One region of the Streptomyces collinus genome, then DNA from elsewhere that is predicted to be linked to it. Evidence: predicted binding sites of a transcription regulator. Region 1 holds the regulator's gene; the other holds the start of a gene.

What was found. The regulator HrcA, encoded in region 1, represses chaperone genes, less so after heat shock. The targets are predictions, from matches to a motif close to TTNGCACTCNGNNNNNCNGAGTGCNAA.
Region 2: groES (co-chaperone GroES) is a predicted target of HrcA. The motif match lies at 6,387-6,413, and genes of this name have one in related genera.

Annotation. Positions count from the first base shown of each region.
Region 1 is NZ_CP133771.1:2,929,800-2,940,715, forward strand. It holds gene RFN52_RS13245 (nitronate monooxygenase) at 1-768, opposite strand, end outside; gene dnaJ (molecular chaperone DnaJ) at 960-2,096, opposite strand; gene hrcA (heat-inducible transcriptional repressor HrcA) at 2,096-3,112, opposite strand; gene RFN52_RS13260 (MBL fold metallo-hydrolase) at 3,284-4,015, shown strand; gene RFN52_RS13265 (DUF3097 domain-containing protein) at 4,047-4,850, shown strand; gene hemW (radical SAM family heme chaperone HemW) at 4,981-6,213, opposite strand; gene RFN52_RS13275 (SpoIIE family protein phosphatase) at 6,241-8,460, opposite strand; gene RFN52_RS13280 (HAMP domain-containing protein) at 8,653-10,916, shown strand, end outside.
Region 2 is NZ_CP133771.1:5,377,205-5,388,120, reverse strand. It holds gene RFN52_RS24685 (response regulator transcription factor) at 1-4, opposite strand, end outside; gene RFN52_RS24680 (WhiB family transcriptional regulator) at 385-714, shown strand; gene RFN52_RS24675 (LysR family transcriptional regulator) at 779-1,675, opposite strand; gene RFN52_RS24670 (MOSC domain-containing protein) at 1,757-2,425, shown strand; gene RFN52_RS24665 (SDR family NAD(P)-dependent oxidoreductase) at 2,520-3,293, shown strand; gene RFN52_RS24660 (ester cyclase) at 3,405-4,112, shown strand; gene groL (chaperonin GroEL) at 4,185-5,810, opposite strand; gene groES (co-chaperone GroES) at 5,932-6,240, opposite strand; gene RFN52_RS24645 (polysaccharide deacetylase family protein) at 6,467-7,183, opposite strand; gene RFN52_RS24640 (polysaccharide deacetylase family protein) at 7,180-8,061, opposite strand; gene RFN52_RS24635 (class I SAM-dependent methyltransferase) at 8,247-9,410, shown strand; gene RFN52_RS24630 (RNA polymerase sigma factor) at 9,414-10,748, opposite strand; gene RFN52_RS24625 (YciI family protein) at 10,808-10,916, opposite strand, start outside.

The DNA.
Region 1 (10,916 bases):
CAGCGCCCGCTTGTGCAGTGCGTTCGCGCCCGACTCGTGCGTGGCGAGGAAGGCGGTGCCCAGCTGGGCGGCGCTCGCGCCCGCCGCGAGCACACCGGCGATCTGGCTGCCGCGCATGATGCCGCCGGCGGCGACGATCGGGATGCTCACGGCTTCGCGGACCTGGGCGATCAGCGACAGCAGCCCGAGGCCGGAACCGTCCGTCTCGGGGACGTCCCGGTGCGTGCCCTGGTGGCCGCCGGCCTCGACGCCCTGGGCGATGACCCCGTCCGCACCCGCCCGTTCGACGGCCCGGGCCTCGTCGGGGGTGGTCGCTGCGGCCAGGACGAAGGTGCCGACGCGGTGCAGGGCGTCGACGACCTCACGGCTCGGGACGCCGAAGTGGAACGACACCACCGGCACGGGGTTGTCGCGCAGCACCACGAGCTTGGCCTCGAAGCCGTCGTCGCGTCCGCTGTCCGGATCGCCGAGCTCGGCCTCGTACCAGGTGGCCTCGCCGGCCAGCTGGTGGGCGTAGACGTCGACGGCGGCGGGGTCTGCGTACTCCGGCTGGGGCATGAAGACGTTGACGCCGAAGGGCCTGCTGGTGAGGCTCCGGAGCTGCTTGATCTCCTGGTACATCCCGTCGGCGGTCTTGTACCCGGCGGCGAGGAACCCGAGCCCGCCCGCCTCGCACACGGCCGCGGCGAGCTGCGGTACGGAGACGCCGCCCGCCATGGGGGCCTGCACGATCGGGAGGGGGAAGAGATCGGTCAGTGCGGAGGACATGACCGCATGTTGTCACGTCCTCCGAACAACTCCGAAACCGGCCTGCCGACTGGCATAGACCAGAAGCACGCCCGGTCTCAGCGCCCGTTGAAGGCGTCCTTCAACCGCGAGAACAGCCCCTGCTGCCCAGGCTGACCGCGCCTGCCCGGGGGACAACCCCCGGACCCCCGGCAGCGGCCGGACCGCTCACCTCAGCGCCCGTTGAAGGCATCCTTCAACCGCGAGAACAGCCCCTGCTGCCCAGGCTGGAACTGCCCCGTGGGCCGTTCCTCGCCGCGGAGCTTGGAGAGCTCGCGCAGCAGGCGCTCCTGCTCGGGGTCGAGCTTGGTCGGGGTCTGGACCTCGACGTGGACGATGAGGTCGCCGCGCCCGCCGCCGCGCAGGTGCGTGACGCCCCGGCCGTGCAGCGGGATCGACTGGCCGGACTGGGTGCCCGGACGGATGTCGACCTCCTCCATGCCGTCGAGCGTCTCCAGCGGCACCTTCGTGCCGAGGGCCGCCGCCGTCATGGGGATCGTCACCGTGCAGTGCAGGTCGTCGCCGCGCCGCTGGAACGTGCTGTGCGGCAGCTCGTGGATCTCGACGTAGAGGTCACCGGCGGGACCGCCGCCGGGGCCGACCTCGCCCTCGCCGGCGAGCTGGATCCGCGTGCCGTTGTCGACACCGGCCGGGATCTTCACCGTGAGCGTGCGGCGGGACCGGACGCGGCCGTCACCGGCGCACTCCGGGCAGGGGGTCGGGACGACCGTGCCGAAGCCCTGGCACTGCGGGCAGGGGCGGGACGTCATGACCTGGCCCAGGAAGGACCGGGTGACCTGCGAGACCTCACCGCGGCCGCGGCACATGTCACACGTCTGGGCGGAGGTGCCCGGGGCCGCGCCCTCACCGCTACAGGTGTTGCAGACGACGGCCGTGTCGACCTGGATGTCCTTGGTCGTACCGAAGGCGGCCTCGTCGAGTTCGACCTCGATGCGGATCATCGCGTCCTGGCCGCGGCGGGTGCGCGAGCGCGGTCCGCGCTGCGACGCCGTGCCGAAGAACGCGTCCATGATGTCCGAGAAGTTCCCGAAACCGCCGGCTCCGAAGCCGCCCGCGCCGCCGCCTCCGGCCTGCGAGAGCGGGTCGCCGCCGAGGTCGTAGACCTGCTTCTTCTGCGGGTCCGACAGCACCTCGTAAGCGGCGTTGATCTCCTTGAACCGCTCTTGGGTCTTCGGATCGGGGTTGACGTCCGGGTGCAGCTCGCGCGCGAGCCGCCGGAAGGCCTTCTTGATCTCTTCCTGCGACGCGTCGCGGCGCACGCCGAGTACGGCGTAGTAGTCCGTGGCCACTACGACTCCGCCAGGATCTGTCCGACGTACCGTGCCACTGCGCGTACCGCTCCCATCGTTCCCGGGTAGTCCATGCGGGTCGGTCCGACCACGCCGAGCTTGGCGACTGCCTCGCCGCCCGAACCGTAGCCGACCGACACGACGGACGTGGAGTTGAGTCCTTCGTGGGCGTTCTCGTGACCGATCCGTACGGTCACGCCCGGATCCTTCGCCTCGCCGAGCAGCTTGAGGAGCACGACCTGCTCCTCCAGCGCCTCCAGCACCGGCCGGATCGTGAGAGGGAAGTCATGTCCGAAGCGGGTCAGATTGGCGGTGCCGCCGATCATCAGCCGCTCCTCGTTCTCCTCGACGAGCGTCTCCAGAAGTGTGGAGAGCACCGTAGAGACCGTACCCCGGTCCTCGTGCTCGAACGCCTCCGGGAGATCCTCCACCAGACTCGGCACATCCGCGAAACGGCGGTTCGCCACGCAGCTGTTGAGTCGCGCGCGCAGGTCCGCGAGCGAGGCGTCACCGAAGGGCGCCGGGCAGTCGACCACGCGCTGCTCGACCCGCCCGGTGTCCGTGATCAGCACGAGCATGACGCGCGCGGGCGCCAGGGAGAGCAACTCCACATGCCGCACGGTGGACCGGGTCAGCGACGGGTACTGCACGACGGCGACCTGGCGGGTGAGCTGCGCGAGCAGCCGCACCGTGCGCGCCACGACGTCGTCGAGGTCGACGGCACCTTCGAGGAAGTTCTGGATGGCGCGCCGCTCGGGCGCGGTCATCGGCTTGACGCCGGCGAGCTTGTCGACGAACAGCCGGTAGCCCTTGTCGGTGGGGATGCGCCCGGCACTGGTGTGCGGCTGGGCGATGTACCCCTCGTCCTCCAGGGCCGCCATGTCGTTGCGGACGGTGGCCGGGGAGACGCCCAGGCTGTGCCGCTCGGTGAGGGCCTTGGAGCCCACCGGCTCCTCGGTGCCGACGTAGTCCTGGACGATGGCGCGCAGCACCTGAAGCCTGCGTTCACTGAGCATCGCGCACACCTCCAGAAGTCGTCCGCCCGTGGTCCTGCCTGTCGAGCCTGGCACTCTGCGCGTGCGAGTGCCAGCATCCCCCGGCCCAGTGTACGGCGGTGGGGTACACCCCCGGCAAGGCTGGTCGTGCGGCGCCGTGCCCCGAGCGGGGCGCACCGCTAGCGTCGCCGTATGACGGTGACTTGGGAAGACCTCGGATGGGAGCGCGTGGCCGCCGGCGTGGGGCGGTGCCGGCTGCCGGTGTGGGACTGCACGATCGGGCTGGTCGCCGGGGAGGGGGCGGTCCTCATGATCGACGCGGGGTCGAGCCTCGCCGAGGGCGCGAAACTGGGCGCGCAGGCGCGGGCGCTCACCGGTCACCGTGTGACACATCTCGCGCTGACCCATCCGCACTTCGACCATGTCTTCGGCGCCGCGGCGCTCCCGGACACCGAGGTGTTCGGCGCGGTGGGCGTGGACGCGCTGCTGACGCGGGTGCGGGACCGCGAGGAACTGCGTGAGGACGGGGTGCGCCAGGGCCTGGCGGCGCCCACGGCCCAGGAGGCGGCGGAGCGGCTGGTCCCGCCCGGCCACCTGGTCTCCGGCGAGTGGACGCTCGACCTGGGCGGCGGGCGGCAGGTGCTGCTGGCGAACGTCGGCCCGGGGCACACCGCGCACGATCTGGCGGTGCTGGTGCCCGGTGATCCGGAGGTGGTGTTCTGCGGCGATCTGGTCGAGGAGTCCGGCGAGCCGCAGGCGGGCCCCGACGCGGTGCCGTCGCACTGGCCGGCCGCCCTGGACCGGCTGCTCGACCTGGGCGGCGAGGACGCGGTGTACGTGCCCGGTCACGGAGCGGTGGTGGACGCGGCGTTCGTGCGGGCGCAACGGGACGCGCTGGCGGCGCGTTTCGGCGTGTCGCGGTGATCGCCCTCCGGCTTCTCCTATCGTCATGCGAATGCGCCAGTACTCCGCCGATCTGACCCCGCCGTGGAAGAAGCCGAAGCCGGTGCCCGAGGTCGCGGCGGAGCCGGGTCTGGTGGTGGAGGAGCCGGGGACCGGCTTCTGCGGTGCGGTGATCCGCTGCGAGGCGGGCACGGTGACACTGGAGGACCGCTTCGGCAAGCACCGGGTGTTCCCGATGGAGCCGCGCGGCTTCCTGCTGGAGGGCAGGGTGGTGACGCTCGTCCGCCCCGCGCCGGGCGGCCCCGCGCGTCCCACCCGCACGGCCTCCGGTTCGGTCGCCGTCCCCGGAGCACGCGCGCGTGTCGCCCGCGCCGGCCGCATCTACGTCGAGGGCCGGCACGACGCCGAGCTGGTCGAGAAGGTGTGGGGCGACGACCTGCGCATCGAGGGCGTGGTCGTGGAGTACCTGGAGGGCGTCGACGACCTGCCGTCGATCGTCTCCGAGTTCGCCCCCGGGCCGGACGCGCGGCTGGGCGTCCTGGTGGACCACCTCGTACCCGGCTCGAAGGAGTGGCGCATCGCCCAGTCGGTGACGAGCGAACACGCCCTGGTCGTCGGCCACCCGTACATCGACGTCTGGGAGGCGGTGAAGCCGTCGTCCCTGGGCATCGACGCCTGGCCCCGCGTCCCACGCGGCCAGGACTGGAAGACGGGCGTGTGCAGGGCCCTGGGCTGGCCGGAGAACACCGGCGCGGCCTGGCAGCGGATCCTGTCGGGAGTCCACTCGTACAAGGACCTGGAGCCGGAGTTGCTGGGCCGGGTGGAGGAGCTGATCGACTTCGTGACGGCGCCCTAGCTGCGGGCATACGACGGCCGCCCCGCTGCGGGCATGCGTGCCGCGAGGGGCGGCTCCCGTCCCAAGGAGAGCTGCACCCCGCTACGCCGGGCTGCGAAACCCCCCGCGCCCGGCGCCGAGGCCGAGCACCTCAGTCCACGAGATCGCGCACCACGCCGTCAGCCAGCAACCTGCCCCGCAGCGTGAGCACAGCCCGCCCCTCCTCATACGGTCCCGCCTGCAGCAGCCCGTCCGACAGCGCCCTGCGCGAAGCAGCAAGCCCCTCCTCCCGCAGCAGCGACAACGGCACCCCCTCCTTGAGCCGAAGCTCCAGCAGAATCCGCTCGACCCGCCGGTCCTCCTCCGACAGCACCTCACGCCCGGCCCCCGGCGACCTCCCCGAAGCCAGTGCACCCGCATACGCCCCCGGATGCTTGACGTTCCACCACCGCACCCCGCCCACGTGGCTGTGCGCGCCGGGCCCGGCCCCCCACCAGTCGGCTCCCCGCCAGTACAGCTCGTTGTGCAGGCACCGCCCGGCCTCCGAGGTCGCCCAGTTCGACACCTCGTACCACTCGAAGCCCGCGCCCGAGAGCACCTCGTCCGCGATCAGGTACCGGTCGGCATGGACGTCGTCGTCGGTCATCGGCACCTCGCCGCGCCGGATCCGCCGCGCGAGCTGCGTGCCCTCCTCGACGATCAGCGCGTACGCACTGACGTGATCCGGCCCGGCCCCCAGCACCGCGTCCAGCGACGCCCGCCAGTCGTCGTCGGACTCACCCGGCGTGCCGTAGATCAGGTCGAGGTTCACGTGCTCGAACCCGGCGCCCCGGGCCTCCGCCACACACGCCTCGGGCCGACCCGGCGTGTGCGTGCGGTCCAGCACCTTCAGCACATGCTGCCGGGCGCTCTGCATCCCGAAGGAGATCCGGTTGAAGCCGCCCTCGCGCAGGGCCGCCAGATACGCCGGATCGACCGACTCCGGGTTGGCCTCCGTCGTGATCTCGGCGTCCTCCGCGAGCCCGAACTCGTCGCGGACGGCCTTCAGCATCCGGACGAGATCACCGGCGTCCAGCAGCGTGGGCGTGCCCCCGCCCACGAACACCGTCCGGACCGGGCGCGGGTCGTCGCCCAGCACCTTGCGCGCCAGCCGGACCTCGTCGGCCAGTGTCTCGGCATAGTTGTCGCGTGAGGCGAGGACCCCGCCGGTGCCGCGCAGCTCGGTCGCGGTGTACGTGTTGAAGTCGCAGTAGCCGCAGCGGGTCGCGCAGTACGGGACGTGCAGGTAGAACCCGAGGGGGCGGTCGGCGGCCCCGGCGAGCGCGGACGCGGGCAGCGCGCCGTCGTCGGGGACGGGCTCGCCGTCGGGAAGTGCGGAAGGCATGCCTTCCATTGTCCAGCACCCGCGCGGTCAGTCCGCCTGGAGCACCAGCAGGGCGAGATCGTCCGCCGGGGGCCGCGCTCCGAACTCGTGCACGAGCCGTTTGATCCGCTCGGCTATCAGCTCCGCGTCCAGCCCGGCGCACCCGGCCAGTGCCGCGGCGAGCCCGTCCCCGTCGTCGAACTGGCGCGAGCCCGAGCGGCGCTCGGTCACACCGTCGGTGACGCACAGCAGCGTGTCGCCGGAACGCAGCTCGAAGGTCTCGCTGGTGTAGGTGGCGTCCTCGACGACGCCCAGCAGGGTCTGCGGCTGCGCGCACGGGTGGACCTCGCCGCCCGCCCCGAGCCGCAGGGGCAGCGGGTGCCCGGCGGAGGCGACGGTGCAGCGGACCCCGCCGTCGAAGGGGACCAGCTCGCCGTAGAGCAAGGACAGGAAGCGCGTCTGCGGGCCGTCGCCGGGCGGGGTCGGCCGTGCCCCCGCCGCCACCAGGGCCCGGGCCGCCGCGTCCGCGGCCTCCGTGGCGTCGTCGAGCAGCAGCTGGTTGAGGCGGTCGAGGACGTCGGCGACGCGGTACCCCTCGCGGGCGAGCAGCCGCAGCCAGGGCCGGGCCAGGCCGATCACGACGGCCGCCTCGGGCCCCTTGCCCTGGACGTCGCCGACGGCGAAGCACCAGCGGCCGTCGCCGGCCGGGAACAGGTCGTAGAAGTCGCCGCTCGGACCTCCCTTGTCGCACGGCTCGTATACGAGGGCGCTGCGCATGCCGGGGATCTCGGCCACGGCACCGGGCAGCAGTCCGCGCTGGAGGACGGCACTGATGGTGGCCTGGCGGGCGTACTGGCGGGCGGCGCCGATGGCGAGGGCCACCCGGCGGCTGAGGTCCTCGACGAGGCCGGTGATCTCGTCGGGGAAGCCGGCCTTCCCGGAGCGTCCGATGACGAGGGTGCCCAGCGGGCGCCCTCCGGCGACCAGCCGGTACGCGAGGGCCGCGCCGGGCTCGCCGTCCCCGAGCGCCTCGCCGGGCCAGGGGTAGTCGACGGGCCCGGACCCGCCGCGCTCCCGGCCACGCTCGAACGGGGACGTCCCCGTCAGGTCGAACGGCTGCGGCGGGTCCTTCTCCAGGACGCGGCGCAGCTCCTCGATGCGGTTCTCGCTGCCGTGCCAGACTCGGGCCAGGCGCGGTCCTCCCACGCCGGCTCCGCCGCTCCAGCCGCCGCCGGTGGCCTCGTCCTCCAGCCACACCGCGCACCAGTCGGCCAGCCGCGGCACGATCAGCTGCCCGGCGAGGGCCGCGACCAGGTCCTCGTCGAGCTGCCCGGCCAGCAGGTCGGAGGCCTCGGCGAGGAAGGAGAGGGCGCCACGGCCGAGCCAGGCGCCGTCGGGCCCGTTGCGTCCGTCGCGGTTCTCGTGCCGGTCCCGCCAGTCCCGCAGGTCGTTCCAGTCACGCAGGCCGTCGACTTCCCGTAAGTCCGGCCAGTCCCGGGCCTCTCCGCCCTCACGCGAGCCCCAGGTCTCTCCCGCTTCACGCAGATCCCACGGCTCTCCCGTGCCACGCCGGCTCCCCAGGGCCTCCCCGGCCTCGTCGTCCGGGTGCGGCTCGGGTGCCAGGATCTCCGCGACCCGCAGGCCGCGCGCCAGCGCGTGCTCCCCGGCGTACGCCTCGATCTGCTCGCCCGCCGTGCACCCCGCGGCGGGCAGCCGGGCCCAGACGGTCTTGCGGCCCGTGCGGTACGTGATCCCCCACGCCTCGGAGAGCGCACCGACGAGCCGCAGGCCGCGCCCGTGCTCGGGGGTGTCGTGCGGTGTCTCCGGCTCGCTGCCGCGGGGCGCGCGGGAGGGGTGGTGGTCGGAGACCTCGACGACGAGCGCCGCCGTGCCGGGGGCGTCGCCTTCCAGCCGGCACTCCATCTCGACGTCGGTGCCGGCGTGCACGACGGCGTTGGTGACGAGTTCGCTGACGACGAGCACGGCGTCGTCGGCGAGACGGTCGGTGAGGTGCTCGGCGCCGGGCAGGCCGAGTTCGGTCCACTCGGTGAGCGCCGCGCGCACCAGGTCGCGGGCGGCGCCCGGCGCGAGCGAACTGCCGGGCAGGGTCGCGCACGCCCGCGCACCCCCCGGCGCGTACGCCTCCGCACGGGGTGCGGGCTCCTCAAAAACGGGCCCCTCCTGGACGGGCACAGGCGTCTCCCCAGCGTGTGCAGGCGCCTCTGAGGCACGGGAGACGGTCTCCCGTTGCGTCGGAATGGCCCCCATGGACGGCTCCCCGGGCAGTTCGTACGAATACGCCACAGTCGATGCCGACAGAGTGACAGACTGACTACGCCCATAAGCGCCGAGTTACCGAAGTGGGCCGTCATGAGTGAGAACAGTGCTACTCCTGTGGTCGAAGACCGGTACGAAGACGGTCAGATTCGTGCATCCGATCTGCGTCCCCTGCTCGCCGCCATGACGGCCGCCCGTGACGGCGACTTCACCAAGGTGCCGGAATCCGGCCACGGGATGGCGGCCGAACTCTCCGCGGTCTTCAACCAGATCATGGACCGCAGCGTCCACTTCACCACCGAGGTGCAGCGCGTCAGACGGGAGCTGGTCCGCCACGGCCGGCTCGACGAGCGGCTCTCGGCCAGCCCGGGCCAGGGTCTGTGGACGTCCCGGGTCAACGACGTGAACCAGCTGCTCGACGCCCTGGTCGCCCCCGCGGCGAACGCCACGCGCGTGCTGGACGCGGTGGCCGGCGGCGATCTGACCCAGCGGGTCGATCTGCACGACGGCACGCGGCAGTTGCGCGGTGACCTGCGGCGTCTGGGCCGGGCCGTGAACAAGATGGTGGACCAGCTCTCCCTGTTCACCGGCGAGGTGACGCGGGTGGCCCGCGAGGTCGGCACCGAGGGGCGGCTCGGGGGCCGCGCCAAGGTGCAGGGCCTGTCGGGCAGTTGGCGGGACGTGACGGAGGCCGTCAACACGATGGCGTCCCGGCTGACGGCCCAGGTGCGGGACATCGCGGCGGTGACGACGGCGGTGGCCCGCGGCGACCTGACCCGCACGGTCACGGTCGAGGCGACCGGCGAGCTGCTGGAGCTGAAACTGACCGTCAACACGATGGTGGACCAGCTGTCCGCCTTCGCCGACGAGGTCACCCGCGTGGCCCGCGAGGTCGGCACCGAGGGCCAGCTGGGCGGCCGGGCCCAGGTGCGGGGCGTGTCCGGGGTGTGGAAGGACCTCACCGACAACGTCAACTTCATGGCGTCGAACCTGACTTCGCAGGTCCGCAACATCGCCCAGGTGACGACGGCCGTGGCCAACGGCGACCTGTCGCAGAAGATCACCGTCGACGCGCAGGGCGAGATCCTGGAGCTCAAGTCGACCATCAACACGATGGTGGACCAGCTCTCCGCCTTCGCCGACGAAGTGACCCGCGTCGCCCGCGAGGTCGGCACCGAGGGCAACCTCGGCGGCCGGGCCCAGGTCCGGGGCGTCTCCGGGGTCTGGAAGGACCTCACCGACAACGTCAACTTCATGGCGGACAACCTCACCTCCCAGGTGCGGAACATCGCCCTCGTCTCCACCGCCGTCGCCCAGGGCGACCTGGGCAAGAAGATCACGGTCGAGGCCAAGGGCGAGATCCTGGAGCTGAAGTCCACGATCAACACGATGGTGGACCAGCTCTCCGCCTTCGCCGACGAAGTGACCCGCGTCGCCCGCGAGGTCGGCACGGAAGGCAACCTCGGCGGCCAGGCGCAGGTCCGGGGCGTCTCCGGCGTCTGGAAGGACCTCACCGACAACGTCAACTTCATGGCGCTGAACCTGACCTCGCAGGTCCGCAACATCGCCCAGGTGACGACGGCCGTCGCCAACGGCGACCTGTCGAAGAAGATCACGGTCGACGCCCGCGGCGAGATCCTGGAGTTGAAGGACACCGTCAACACGATGGTGGAGCAGCTGCGCGCCTTCGCCGACGAGGTCACGCGCGTGGCCCGCGAGGTCGGCACCGACGGCCGGCTCGGCGGGCGGGCCCAGGTGCTGGGCGTTTCCGGCGTCTGGCGGGACCTGACGGACAACGTCAACTCCATGGCCGACAACCTCACCTCCCAGGTGCGCAACATCGCCCAGGTCGCGACGGCCGTGGCGCAGGGCGATCTGTCCCGGAAGATCGACGTGGACGCGCGCGGCGAGATCCTGGAGCTGAAGACCACGATCAACACGATGGTCGACACGCTGTCCTCCTTCGCCTCGGAGGTCACGCGCGTGGCCCGCGAGGTCGGCTCCGAGGGACAGCTCGGCGGCCAGGCCAGGGTCGAGGGCGTCTACGGCACCTGGAAGCGCCTGACGACGAACGTCAACGAACTGGCCTCGAACCTCACCACCCAGGTCCGCGCCATCGCCGAGGTCGCCTCCGCCGTGGCCCAGGGCGACATGTCCCGCTCGATCACGGTGGAGACACAGGGCGAGGTCGCCGAGCTGAAGGACAACATCAACCTGATGGTGGCCAACCTGCGTGAGACGACCCGCGCGAAGGACTGGCTGGAGTCCAACCTGGCTCGGCTCGCCGCCCTGATGCAGGGCCACCGGGACCTGATGGAGGTCGCCGACCTGATACTCCGCGAGCTGACCCCGCTGGTGAACGCCCAGTACGGCGCGTTCTACCTGGCCGACCCGGAGGAGGACGGCGCGACGGTTCCCACCAAGGGCCTGGCCTTCATCGCCGGTTA
Region 2 (10,916 bases), 2.4 Mb from region 1:
TCATGACCGCCCTCCGCAGCTGATGCGCGTCACCTTGAGCCTCCAGGCTGGTACGAAATCGTCACCTGTGCGGTCGACCGCCTCGGACACCCGTCCGAGCGCTTGTTCCTTCAACCGCCTCGCACTCTCAACGACGGTCACTCGAAAGAGTTACGGGGGCGGCTGCCATCTTCGGCACTCTACGTGAGGGGGCGGACACGGTGCAGATATGCGCAGCAGACCCTCGAACTTTCATCACAACCTATGCCCCATTCAGACCCATTTCTTCCGCTTTGCCAGTGTCTGGAGCTAGATTCGCAATGAGTCATATTTTCATCTCCTTAGATCGTAGTTGTACGGTCGTAGACACCGGATCCGCCCAGAACGGCAACAAGGGGTCACGTAATGGCAGATTTCTCCCGCCTTCCCGGACCGAACGCGGACCTGTGGGACTGGCAGCTGCTGGCTGCCTGTCGCGGCGTGGACAGCTCGCTCTTCTTCCATCCGGAGGGTGAGCGCGGTGCGGCGAGGAGCGCTCGTGAGAACTCGGCCAAAGAGGTCTGCATGAGGTGCCCGGTACGCGCCGAGTGCGCCGCCCACGCCCTGGCGGTGCGTGAGCCGTACGGCGTGTGGGGCGGGCTGACCGAGGACGAGCGCGAAGAGCTGATGGGGCGGGCGCGCAACCGGCTGGTGTCGGCGTCGGCATCGGGCGGGCACACCGTCTCGAACAACTGAAGGAACGTTTCTGCAAACGGGCACGCGCACGCGTGCCGTTGGTTTTTGGGACGCGTGGGCCGCGCTAGCGGCGAGCGGCCCGGGCCAGTTGGTCGAGCGTCGCCGCCACGGCCGGGACCTGTGCGAGGTCGGGCAGGGTGAGCGCGACGATCTCCCGGCGCACCGCCGGTTCGAGGCGAACGGTGCGCACCCCCCGGGGCCGTACCGACTCGACGGCCAGCTGGGGCAGCACGGCCACGCCCAGACCGGCGCCGACGAGGCCGACGACGGCCGGGTAGTCATCGGTCGCGAAGTCGATGCGCGGGGTGAAGCCGGCCGCCGCGCACACCTCGACCAGCTGTCCGCGACAGCGCGGGCAGCCCGCGATCCACGGCTCCTCGGTGAGCTCGCCGATGGCGACGGACTCCGCGCCCGCGAGCCTGTGCCGCTCCGGCACGAGTGCGACGAGCCGGTCCGACAGCAGCGGCCGTACGACGAGGTCGTCCCACTCCTCCGCGCCCGCCGCCCCCTCGTAGCGGAAGGCGAGCGCCACGTCGCAGTCGCCCTCGCGCAGCAGGCCCACGGAGGCGGGCGGCTCGGCCTCCTCCAGGGAGACGCGGGTGCCCGGGTGCGCCGCGCGCAGCGCCGCGAGGGCCGTGGGGACGAGGGTGGAGCTGCCGCTGGGGAAGGAGACGAGCCGGACCCGGCCCGCGCGCAGCCCGGCGATGGCGGCGACCTCCTCCTCGGCGGCCGTGAGCCCGGCGAGGATGCCGGTGGCGTGCCGCACCAGGGCCTCGCCGGCCTGGGTCAGACGCATCTCCCGTCCGGTGCGGATCAGCAGCGGCGTGCCGACGGAGGTCTCCAGGGCCTTCATCTGCTGGCTCACGGCGGGCTGGGTGCAGCCCAGCTCGCGGCCCGCGGCGGAGAAGGAGCCGGTGGTCGCGACGGCGCGCAGGACGCGGAGATGACGAGCTTCGATCACCCTTCGAGGATAAGCGACCCTTTGATGGTGATGCGAATAATGCGTCGACGCTTTGGGGTGTGGTCGCTTACCGTGCGGAGCATGAAGCTTCTGTCTGTGAATCTGGGGCGCGCCGAGGCCGCGCCGTACGCGGACGGCCCCGGGGGCGTGACCGGGATCGACAAGCGGCCGGTCGACGGGCCGGTGCGGGTGTCGGCGCCCGGGCCCAAGGGCGTCGGCGGGAGCGGGCTGGCCGGTGACGCGGTGTGCAAGCTGGAGCACCACGGCGGCGACGACCAGGCGGTGTACGCCATGGCCCGCGAGGACCTGGACGAGTGGGAGCGCGAGCTGGGCCGGACGCTGGCCGACGGCGCGTTCGGCGAGAACCTCACGACCAGCGGACTGGACGTGTCCGGTGCGCTGATCGGCGAGCGCTGGCGGGTGGGGCCCGAGGTGGTGCTGGAGGTCACCTCCGGCCGGATCCCGTGCCGGACGTTCCAGGGCCACCTGGGCGAGAAGGGCTGGGTCAAGCGGTTCACGCAGCGGGGTGCGCCGGGGGCGTATCTGCGGGTGATCGTGCCCGGGGAGATCCGCGCGGGCGATGCCGTCGAGATCGTGCACCGGCCCCGCCACGACGTGACGGTGGCCCTGCAGTTCCGGGCGGTGACGACCGAGCGGACGCTGCTGCCGCGCCTGCTGGCCGCCGGCGAGGCCCTGCACCCTGAGCTGCTGCGGACGGCTCGGGAGTACGAGGAGAAGTACGGGGCCTGATCGCCGCTCACCACGCCTGTCTCCACGGACCCTTCACCACGGACGGCCCCACGGGGAAGCGGACGCACTCAGTCCAGGTCACTAACCTTCTGCCATGACAACGGCTCTGATTACGGGATCGACGGCAGGCATCGGGGCCGCGTTCGCGCGGCGACTGGCGGCGGACGGGCACAACCTGGTGCTGGTGGCCCGCGACACCAAGCGGCTTCGCGAGCAGGCGACCGAGCTGCACGACCGGCACGGCATCGAGGCGGAGGTGCTGACGGCCGACCTGGCCGAGGACAAGGGGATCGAGGCGGTGGCCGGGCGCCTCGGCGACCGCAAGAACCCCGTCGACCTGCTGATCAACAACGCCGGGTTCGGCAACAAGGGCCGCTACCTCGACGTCTCCATGGCCGACGAGCTGCGGATGCTCAAGGTGCACTGCGAGGCGGTGCTGCGGCTGACGTCGGCGGCGACCGAGGCCATGCGCGAGCGCGGCCGGGGCGGCGTGGTCAACGTCGCGTCGGTGGCCGCCTTCGTGCCCCGCGGTACCTACGGCGCCTCCAAGGCCTGGGTCGTGCAGTTCACGCAGGGTGCGGCACGCGACCTGGCCGGCAGCGGCGTACGGCTGATGGCGCTCTGCCCGGGTTTCGTGCGCACCGAGTTCCACGACCGGGCGGGGATGGGCACCGACAACATCCCGGGCTGGATGTGGCTGGACGCGGACAAGCTGGTGGCGGCGGCGCTGCACGATCTGGCGCGTGGCAGGACGCTGTCCATCCCGGACCCGCGCTACAAGGCGCTGATGGGGGCGGCGAAGCTGGTGCCGCGGGGGATGCTGGGGGCGGTGTCCTCCAGGACGGGCCGGAAGTACGGGCCGCAGTAGGCGCGCGTCGGCCGGCTCCTCTTCCTCCGCCGGCAGCCGGGAGGCACCCGGGCACTCCCCTTGGGACAATGAAGCTGTTCAGCCGGACCCAGGGGGGCCGGAGGCGAGGCCATGACCTTCGTACAGCTCATCGAATGCAGGACCAGCCGGCTCGACGAGATGAACCGGCTGATGGACCGGTGGGTCGAGCAGACCAAGGGGAAGCGGACCGCGTCGCACAGTGTGGTGGCGAAGGACCGGGCCGACTCCTCGCACATCGTGGAGATCGTGGAGTTCCCCTCGTACGAGGAGGCGATGCGCAACTCCGGGCTGCCGGAGACCGACCGGATCTTCCAGGACATGGTGGCGCTCTGCGAGGAGACGCCGACCTTCACGGACCTGGACGTGGTGCGGGACGAGCAGCTGTACGCGGCCACCGCGCGCAGGTTCTTCGAGCTCGCACCGGGCCAGGGGGACGCGCCGCCGTTCAACGACGTGTTCATCGAGGACTACCACGACCACGATCCCGCCAATGTGCAGGACGTCATCGGGCTCGACGCGCTCCGGCGCGAGGTGGAGGTGTGGCGGGGCGGGTTCGACTTCTCGTTCACCATCGAGGACCAGATGGCGCAGGGCGACCGGGTCTGCACCCGGTGGACCTTCCACGGGCGTCACACCGGCGACTTCCTCGGGATCGCGCCGACCGGCCAGGAGGTCACCATGACCGGGACGACCGTCCACCGCTGCACGCCGGACGGGAAGATCGCCGAGGGCTGGTGGCAGTACGACCGGCTGGGGCTGATGCAGCAGCTCGGAGTGCTCGACCCGCTGGAGCTGTGACCGGCAGGACCTACGGGAGAAGCCCCCGTCCCGCCTGGGCGGAACGGGGGCTTCTGCTACCAGGCCGGTGCCTCAGTGGGCGTGGCCGTGGCCGTGGCCCGCGGCGGCCGGCTCCTCCTCTTCCTTCTTCTCGACGACCAGGGTCTCGGTCGTGAGGAGGAGGGAGGCGATGGAGGCGGCGTTCTCCAGGGCGGAGCGGGTGACCTTGACCGGGTCGATGACGCCGGCCTTGACCAGGTCGCCGTACTCGCCGGTGGCGGCGTTGAAGCCCTGGCCCTTGTCGAGCTCGGCGACCTTGGAGGTGATGACGTAGCCCTCCAGGCCGGCGTTCTCGGCGATCCAGCGCAGCGGCTCGACGGCGGCCTTGCGGACGACCGCGACACCGGTGGCCTCGTCGCCGGTCTTGCCGAGGTTGCCCTCGAGGACCTTGACGGCGTGGACCAGCGCGGAGCCACCACCGGAGACGATGCCCTCCTCGACCGCGGCGCGGGTCGCGGAGATGGCATCCTCCAGACGGTGCTTGCGCTCCTTGAGCTCGACCTCGGTGGCGGCACCCACGCGGATGACGCACACGCCGCCGGCCAGCTTCGCGAGGCGCTCCTGGAGCTTCTCGCGGTCCCAGTCGGAGTCGGTGGACTCGATCTCGGCCTTGATCTGGGCGACGCGGCCCTGCACGTCGTCCTTGTTGCCGGCGCCGTCGACGACCGTGGTGTCGTCCTTCGTGACGGTGACGCGGCGGGCGGAGCCGAGCACGTCCAGGCCGACCTGGTCGAGCTTGAGGCCGACCTCCTCGGAGACGACCGTGGCGCCGGTGAGGACGGCCAGGTCCTGCAGCATCGCCTTGCGGCGGTCGCCGAAGCCGGGGGCCTTCACGGCGACGGCGTTGAACGTGCCGCGGATCTTGTTCACGACGAGGGTGGAGAGGGCCTCGCCCTCGACGTCCTCGGCGATGATCAGCAGCGGCTTGGAGGCGTTGGACTGGATGACCTTCTCCAGCAGCGGCAGGAGGTCCGCGATGGCGGAGATCTTGCCCTGCGTGATGAGGATGTACGGGTCGTCCAGGACGGCTTCCATGCGCTCCTGGTCCGTCACGAAGTACGGCGACAGGTAGCCCTTGTCGAAGGCCATGCCCTCGGTGAAGTCCAGCTCCAGACCGAAGGTGTTGGACTCCTCGACGGTGATGACACCGTCCTTGCCGACCTTGTCCATGGCCTCGGCGATGAGCTCGCCGACCTGGGTGTCCTGGGCGGACAGACCGGCGACGGCGGCGATGTCGGACTTCTCGTCGATCGGACGGGCGGTCGCGAGGAGCTCCTCGGAGACCGCGGCGACGGCGGCGTCGATGCCCTTCTTCAGGGCGGCCGGGGAGGCGCCGGCGGCGACGTTCTTGAGGCCCTCGCGCACGAGCGCCTGGGCGAGCACGGTCGCGGTGGTCGTACCGTCACCCGCGATGTCGTTGGTCTTGGTCGCCACCTCCTTGACCAGCTGGGCACCGAGGTTCTCGTACGGGTCCTCGACCTCGACCTCGCGGGCGATGGTCACACCGTCGTTGGTGATGGTGGGAGCGCCGAACTTCTTGTCGATGACGACGTTGCGGCCCTTGGGGCCGATCGTCACCTTGACCGTGTCGGCAAGCTTGTTGACGCCGCGCTCGAGGGCGCGACGGGCGTCCTCGTCGAACTTCAGAATCTTCGCCATGGGAGCGGTTCAGCCCTCTCGGAAAACGTGGGTGAAACGAACCGCGCCCCCGACGCCCGGCTTCATAAGGTCGCGGGGGCCAGGGGCGCAGTCCACTGCAATGCTGGTAATGCCGGGTGAATTACTTCTCGACGATCGCGAGCACGTCGCGGGCCGAGAGGACGAGGTACTCCTCGCCGTTGTACTTCACCTCGGTGCCGCCGTACTTGCTGTAGAGCACGACGTCGCCGACGGAGACGTCGAGCGGAAGACGGTTGCCGTCCTCGAAGCGGCCCGGGCCCACGGCCAGGACGACGCCCTCCTGGGGCTTCTCCTTGGCGGTGTCCGGGATGACCAGGCCAGAGGCGGTGGTCTGCTCGGCGTCGAGCGGCTGGACCACAATGCGGTCCTCGAGCGGCTTGATGGCAACCTTGGAGCTGGTGGTCGTCACGATCCGACCTCCCCCTTCGGAGATCTCACGGGGTTAACTGTCTGAGGTGGCGACCAGGTGGATCCGTCGTCGCGGGTGCCGGACCTGCCCGTCGCTGTGTTGGCACTCTCCTAGGGGGAGTGCCAGAGCCGAGACTATGACTGCGATTAGCACTCGGTCAAGCGGACTGCTAATTGCGGACGGCGCGTCGGCCGGGCACTCTCTCCGGCCGACCCGGCGGGCGGTCCTACAGGTGGTCCTCCAGGCGCCCCACCCGAAGCCCCTTCCGCTCGATCTCGCGCAGCAGCCGCACGGTCCGTTCCGTCAGGCTCGGAGACATCGTCTCGCCCGCCGGAACCGAGACGATGTCGCCCGGCCGCAGGCCCGGCTCACCCCGGGTGTACGTCAGTCCGCCCTCGGCGTTCAGGGACGCGCGCCACAGTACGACCGCCGTGATGCCGCAGTCGGCCGCCGCGCGCAGGGTCGTCCGGTCGTAGGTGCCGTAGGGCGGGCGGAAGAGGCGGGGGCTGATGCCGAAGCGGGAGCGGAGTTTGTGCTGCTGGCCGCAGATCTCGGCGCGCTGGCCGGCGTAGGGCAGGCCGCGCAGGGCGGGGTGGTCGAGGGTGTGGTTCTGGATGGACGCGCCGACCGCGCGCAGCCGGGCGAAGTGGCCGTAGCCGGGTCCCACGACGCTGTCCGTGAGGAACATGCTGACGGGGAGGCGCCGTTCACGGACGAGGCCGACGAAGCGGGGGTCGCGCTCGGCGCCGTCGTCGTAGGTGAGGAAGACGACGGGTTCGCGGGTGGGGACGTGGTCCACGACGGGCGGCAGCGGGTGGGTGGCGCCCTCCGCGCGTGCCGGGTCCTGCGCCCGGCCGTCGGCGGCGCCCGGCCGCTCCGCCGGGCCCCCGGCGCAGCCGGCCACGAGGACCGCGCACAGCACGGCGGCGGCCGGCCGCCTCACAGGTAGTCCTCCAGCCGCCCGACCGCGTACCCCTGGGCCGTCACCTTGTTCAGGAAGCGGCGGATCATGTCGGCCATCGTGCCCTTCCACTGTTCGGGGCCCCGGAAGTGCGTGAGGACGATGTCCCCCGGGCGCAGCTTGCGGTCCCCTTCGCGGTACTCCCAGTGGTCGGCGAAGACCTCCTGGTTCCACAGGGGCGCGTACGCGATGCCGCAGGTCTTGGCGGCGCGCAGGGTCGCCCGGTCGTAGCTGCCGTAGGGCGGGCGGAAGAGGGTGGGGCGCTTGCCGAACCGCCGCTCCAGGTAGCTCTGCATGCCGCAGATCTCGCGCTTCTGCGCCCGGTAGGACATGCCCCGCAGATTGGGGTGGTGGAGGGTGTGGTTGTTCAGGACCACGCCCTTGGACTGCATCTTCCGGAAGTAGCGGGTGTCGTCCTTGACCAGGTAGCCGCTGAGGAAGGCGGTGTACGGGACGTCCAGGTCGCTCATCATCCGCAGGAACGCCGGGTCCTTCTCGGCACCGTCGTCGATGGTGAGGAAGACGACCTTGTCCCGGGTGGGGACCCTGGTGAAGACGGGCGGCAGGTCCAGCTCCCGGTGGCCGTCCACCTCGAAGCCCTTGCGGGTCCTGATCCTCGGCTTCTGCGCGGGGGCGGGCGGGGCGGCGCGCGGGACCTTGCGCAGGCCCCAGCGGTGCGCGGCGGCGACCCGGGCGGCGTGCGCGGCGCGCAGCTTGGTGGCGTAGGAGTCGAGCGCGCGGGCCGGGGGCGCGTCGAGGGGCTGCTGGCCACCCGCCGGGGTGACCTGGTCGCTGCCGCCGTCCTGCGCGCAGCCGGAGGCGATGGCGGCGAGCACGAGCACGGCGAGGCCGGTCCGCACGCGTGCGGACCTCCGCCTTGATACCCCCCATGCCCGGCTTTTGTCATTTTGTACGACTGCTCGCATGACGCCGGATCCTCGCAGCGCCTCCCGTCGATCCCGGCCCGACACCGCGGCCGGCGCCCCCGCCATCCACCGACTGGCCCACACGCCACCCGCCCGCCGCCGTGGCCGACAATGATCCGGTGAACGACCTCGCTCCCCTCCTCACCCCCGAAGGCCGCGCCCTCCTCGACGAGGTGCGGGACACCGACCCGGCGCAGGAGCTGGCCGTCGCGACCCGGCTGCGTCGCGAGCACCCCGCCGAGCTGGTGTCGGCGGCGCTCGGGCAGGCGCGGCTGCGGCAGCGCGCGGTGGCGAAGTTCGGGGCCGAGGACGCGGGCCGGATGTTCTTCACGCCGAACGGGGTCGAGCAGTCGACCCGGGCGAGCGTGGCGGCCTACCGGGCCCGGCGGATGGCCGAGGCGGGCATCACCTCGGTCGCCGACCTGTGCTGCGGCATCGGGGGTGATGCGATCGCGCTGGCCCGCGCCGGGATCCGGGTGCTGGCCGTGGACCGGGACCCGCAGACGGCCGCGGCGGCCCGGGCGAACGCCGACGCGCTGGGCCTGTCCGGTCTCATCGAGGTGCGCGAGGCGGATGTCACGGACGTGGACACGGCCGGTTTCGACGCCGTGTTCGTCGACCCCGCCCGGCGCGGCGGCCGCGGCCGGATCTTCGACCCCGAGGCCTACTCGCCGCCCCTGTCCTGGGCCGTGTCCGCCGCCCGCCGGGCCCCGCGCGGCGCCGCGCTGAAGGTCGCCCCCGGCATCCCGCACGAGGCGGTCCCCGAGGACGCCGAGGCCGAGTGGATCTCCGACGGCGGGGACGTCAAGGAGGCGGTGCTGTGGTTCGGCACCGAGCCGGGGGCGGTCCGGGCGACCCTCCTGCCGGGCCCCCGCACCCTGCTCTCCCGCGGCCTGCCCGACCCGGACGTCCGCCCGCCCGGCCGCTACCTCTACGAGCCCGACGGCGCCGTCATCCGCGCCCACCTGGTCGCCGAGGTCGCCGACCAGGTCGACGGCGGGCTGCTCGACGCGACCATCGCGTACGTCACGGCGGACGCCCTGCACCCGACCCCGTACGCCACCGCCTACGAGATCACCGACCACCTGCCCTTCAACGTCAAGAAGCTGAAGGCGCTGCTGAGGGAGCGCCAGGTCGGCATTCTCACGGTCAAGAAGCGGGGCTCGGCGGTCGAGCCGGAGGAGCTCCGCAAGAAGGTCAAGCCGCAGGGGCCGCACGCGGCCACGGTGTTCCTGACCCGGGTCGCGGGGGCACCGGCGATGCTCATCGGGCACCCCGCCTGACCGTCACGGCTGTTCCGCGGCCCGGCGCAGCAGCAGCTCCCGCTCCCGTTCGTTGCGGGTCAGGGAGGCCGCCCGTTCGAACTCGGCCCGGGCCTCCGGCGTACGGCCGAGGCGGGCGAGGAGGTCGCCGCGGACGCTGGGCAGCAGGTGGTAGTCCCGCAGGGTGGGGTCGCCGGCCAGGGCGTCGACGAGGACGAGGGCCGCGGCCGGGCCCTCGGACATCGAGACGGCCACCGCGCGGTTCAGCTCCACCACCGGGGACGGGGAGCGGGCCGCCAGCAGACCGTAGAGGGTGGCGATGCGGGACCAGTCGGTCTCCTCGTAGGTGTACGCGTGCGCGTGGCAGGCGGCGATGGCCGCCTGGAGGAGGTACGGGCCCGGGGCACCGCCGGAGGTGGCCTCGGCCCGGCCCAGTGCGGTGAAGCCGCGGGCGATGAGCATGCGGTTCCAGCGGGAGCGGTTCTGGTCCTTCAGCAGGACCGGCTCGCCGGAGGGGCCGGTGCGGGCCGCCGTACGGGACGCCTGCAGCTCCAGGAGCGCGGTGAGGCCGTGCACTTCGGGTTCCTTCGGCATGAGGCCCGAGAGCACCCGGGCCAGGCGGAGGGCGTCCTCGCACAGGGACGGCCGGAGCCAGTCGTCGCCGGCCGTGGCGGCGTACCCCTCGTTGAAGATCAGGTAGATGACGTCGAGGACCGAGCCGAGGCGGGCCTCGCGGTCGGGCCCGTGCGGCACCTCGAAGGCGACGTTCTTCGTCGCCAGGGTGCGCTTGGCGCGGACGATGCGCTGCGCGACCGTCGGCTCCGGGACGAGGAAGGCGCGGGCGATCTCGGTCGTGGTGAGGCCGCCGAGCAGGCGCAGGGTCAGGGCGGTGCGGGCCTCGGTGGAGAGCACCGGGTGGCAGGCGGTGAAGACCAGGCGGAGCAGGTCGTCGTCGATGTCGTCGAGGTCGGCGGGCTCCTGAGGGGGAGCCGTCTCCGACAGGTCCCGGCCGATCTCCGCGAGCTTGCGGGCGTAGTTCTCCCGGCGCCGGACCAGGTCGACGGCACGGTGGCGGGCGGTGCTCATGAGCCACGCGCCCGGGTTGTCGGGCACCCCGTCCCGCGGCCACTGCTCCAGTGCCGCGACCAGCGCGTCCTGCGCGAGTTCCTCGGCGATCCCGACGTCCCGGACGACCCGGGCGACACCGGCGATGATCCGGGGCGACTCCATCCGGAAGACGGTCTCGATGACCTCGGCGGTACGGTCGGGTCGGGGTGGTGGGGGTGAGGCGGGCTGCGGGGCCTCGGCCGGCTGCGGATCCGAAGGCGACTGCGAGGCCGGGGTGGGCTGCGGGGTCACAGCCCACCATCAGACACCCGTGGTGCCGCCCGGCCAAACAGAACCGGCGCGCGGACCGGTCAGTCCTCGGCGATCTGCCGGACCTCGGCGGTGATCGTCCAGTAGTCCTCGTGCAGCGACAGGAACCGCTTGGTCCACTCGATCGCCTCGGCCTTGTCCTTGCACTGG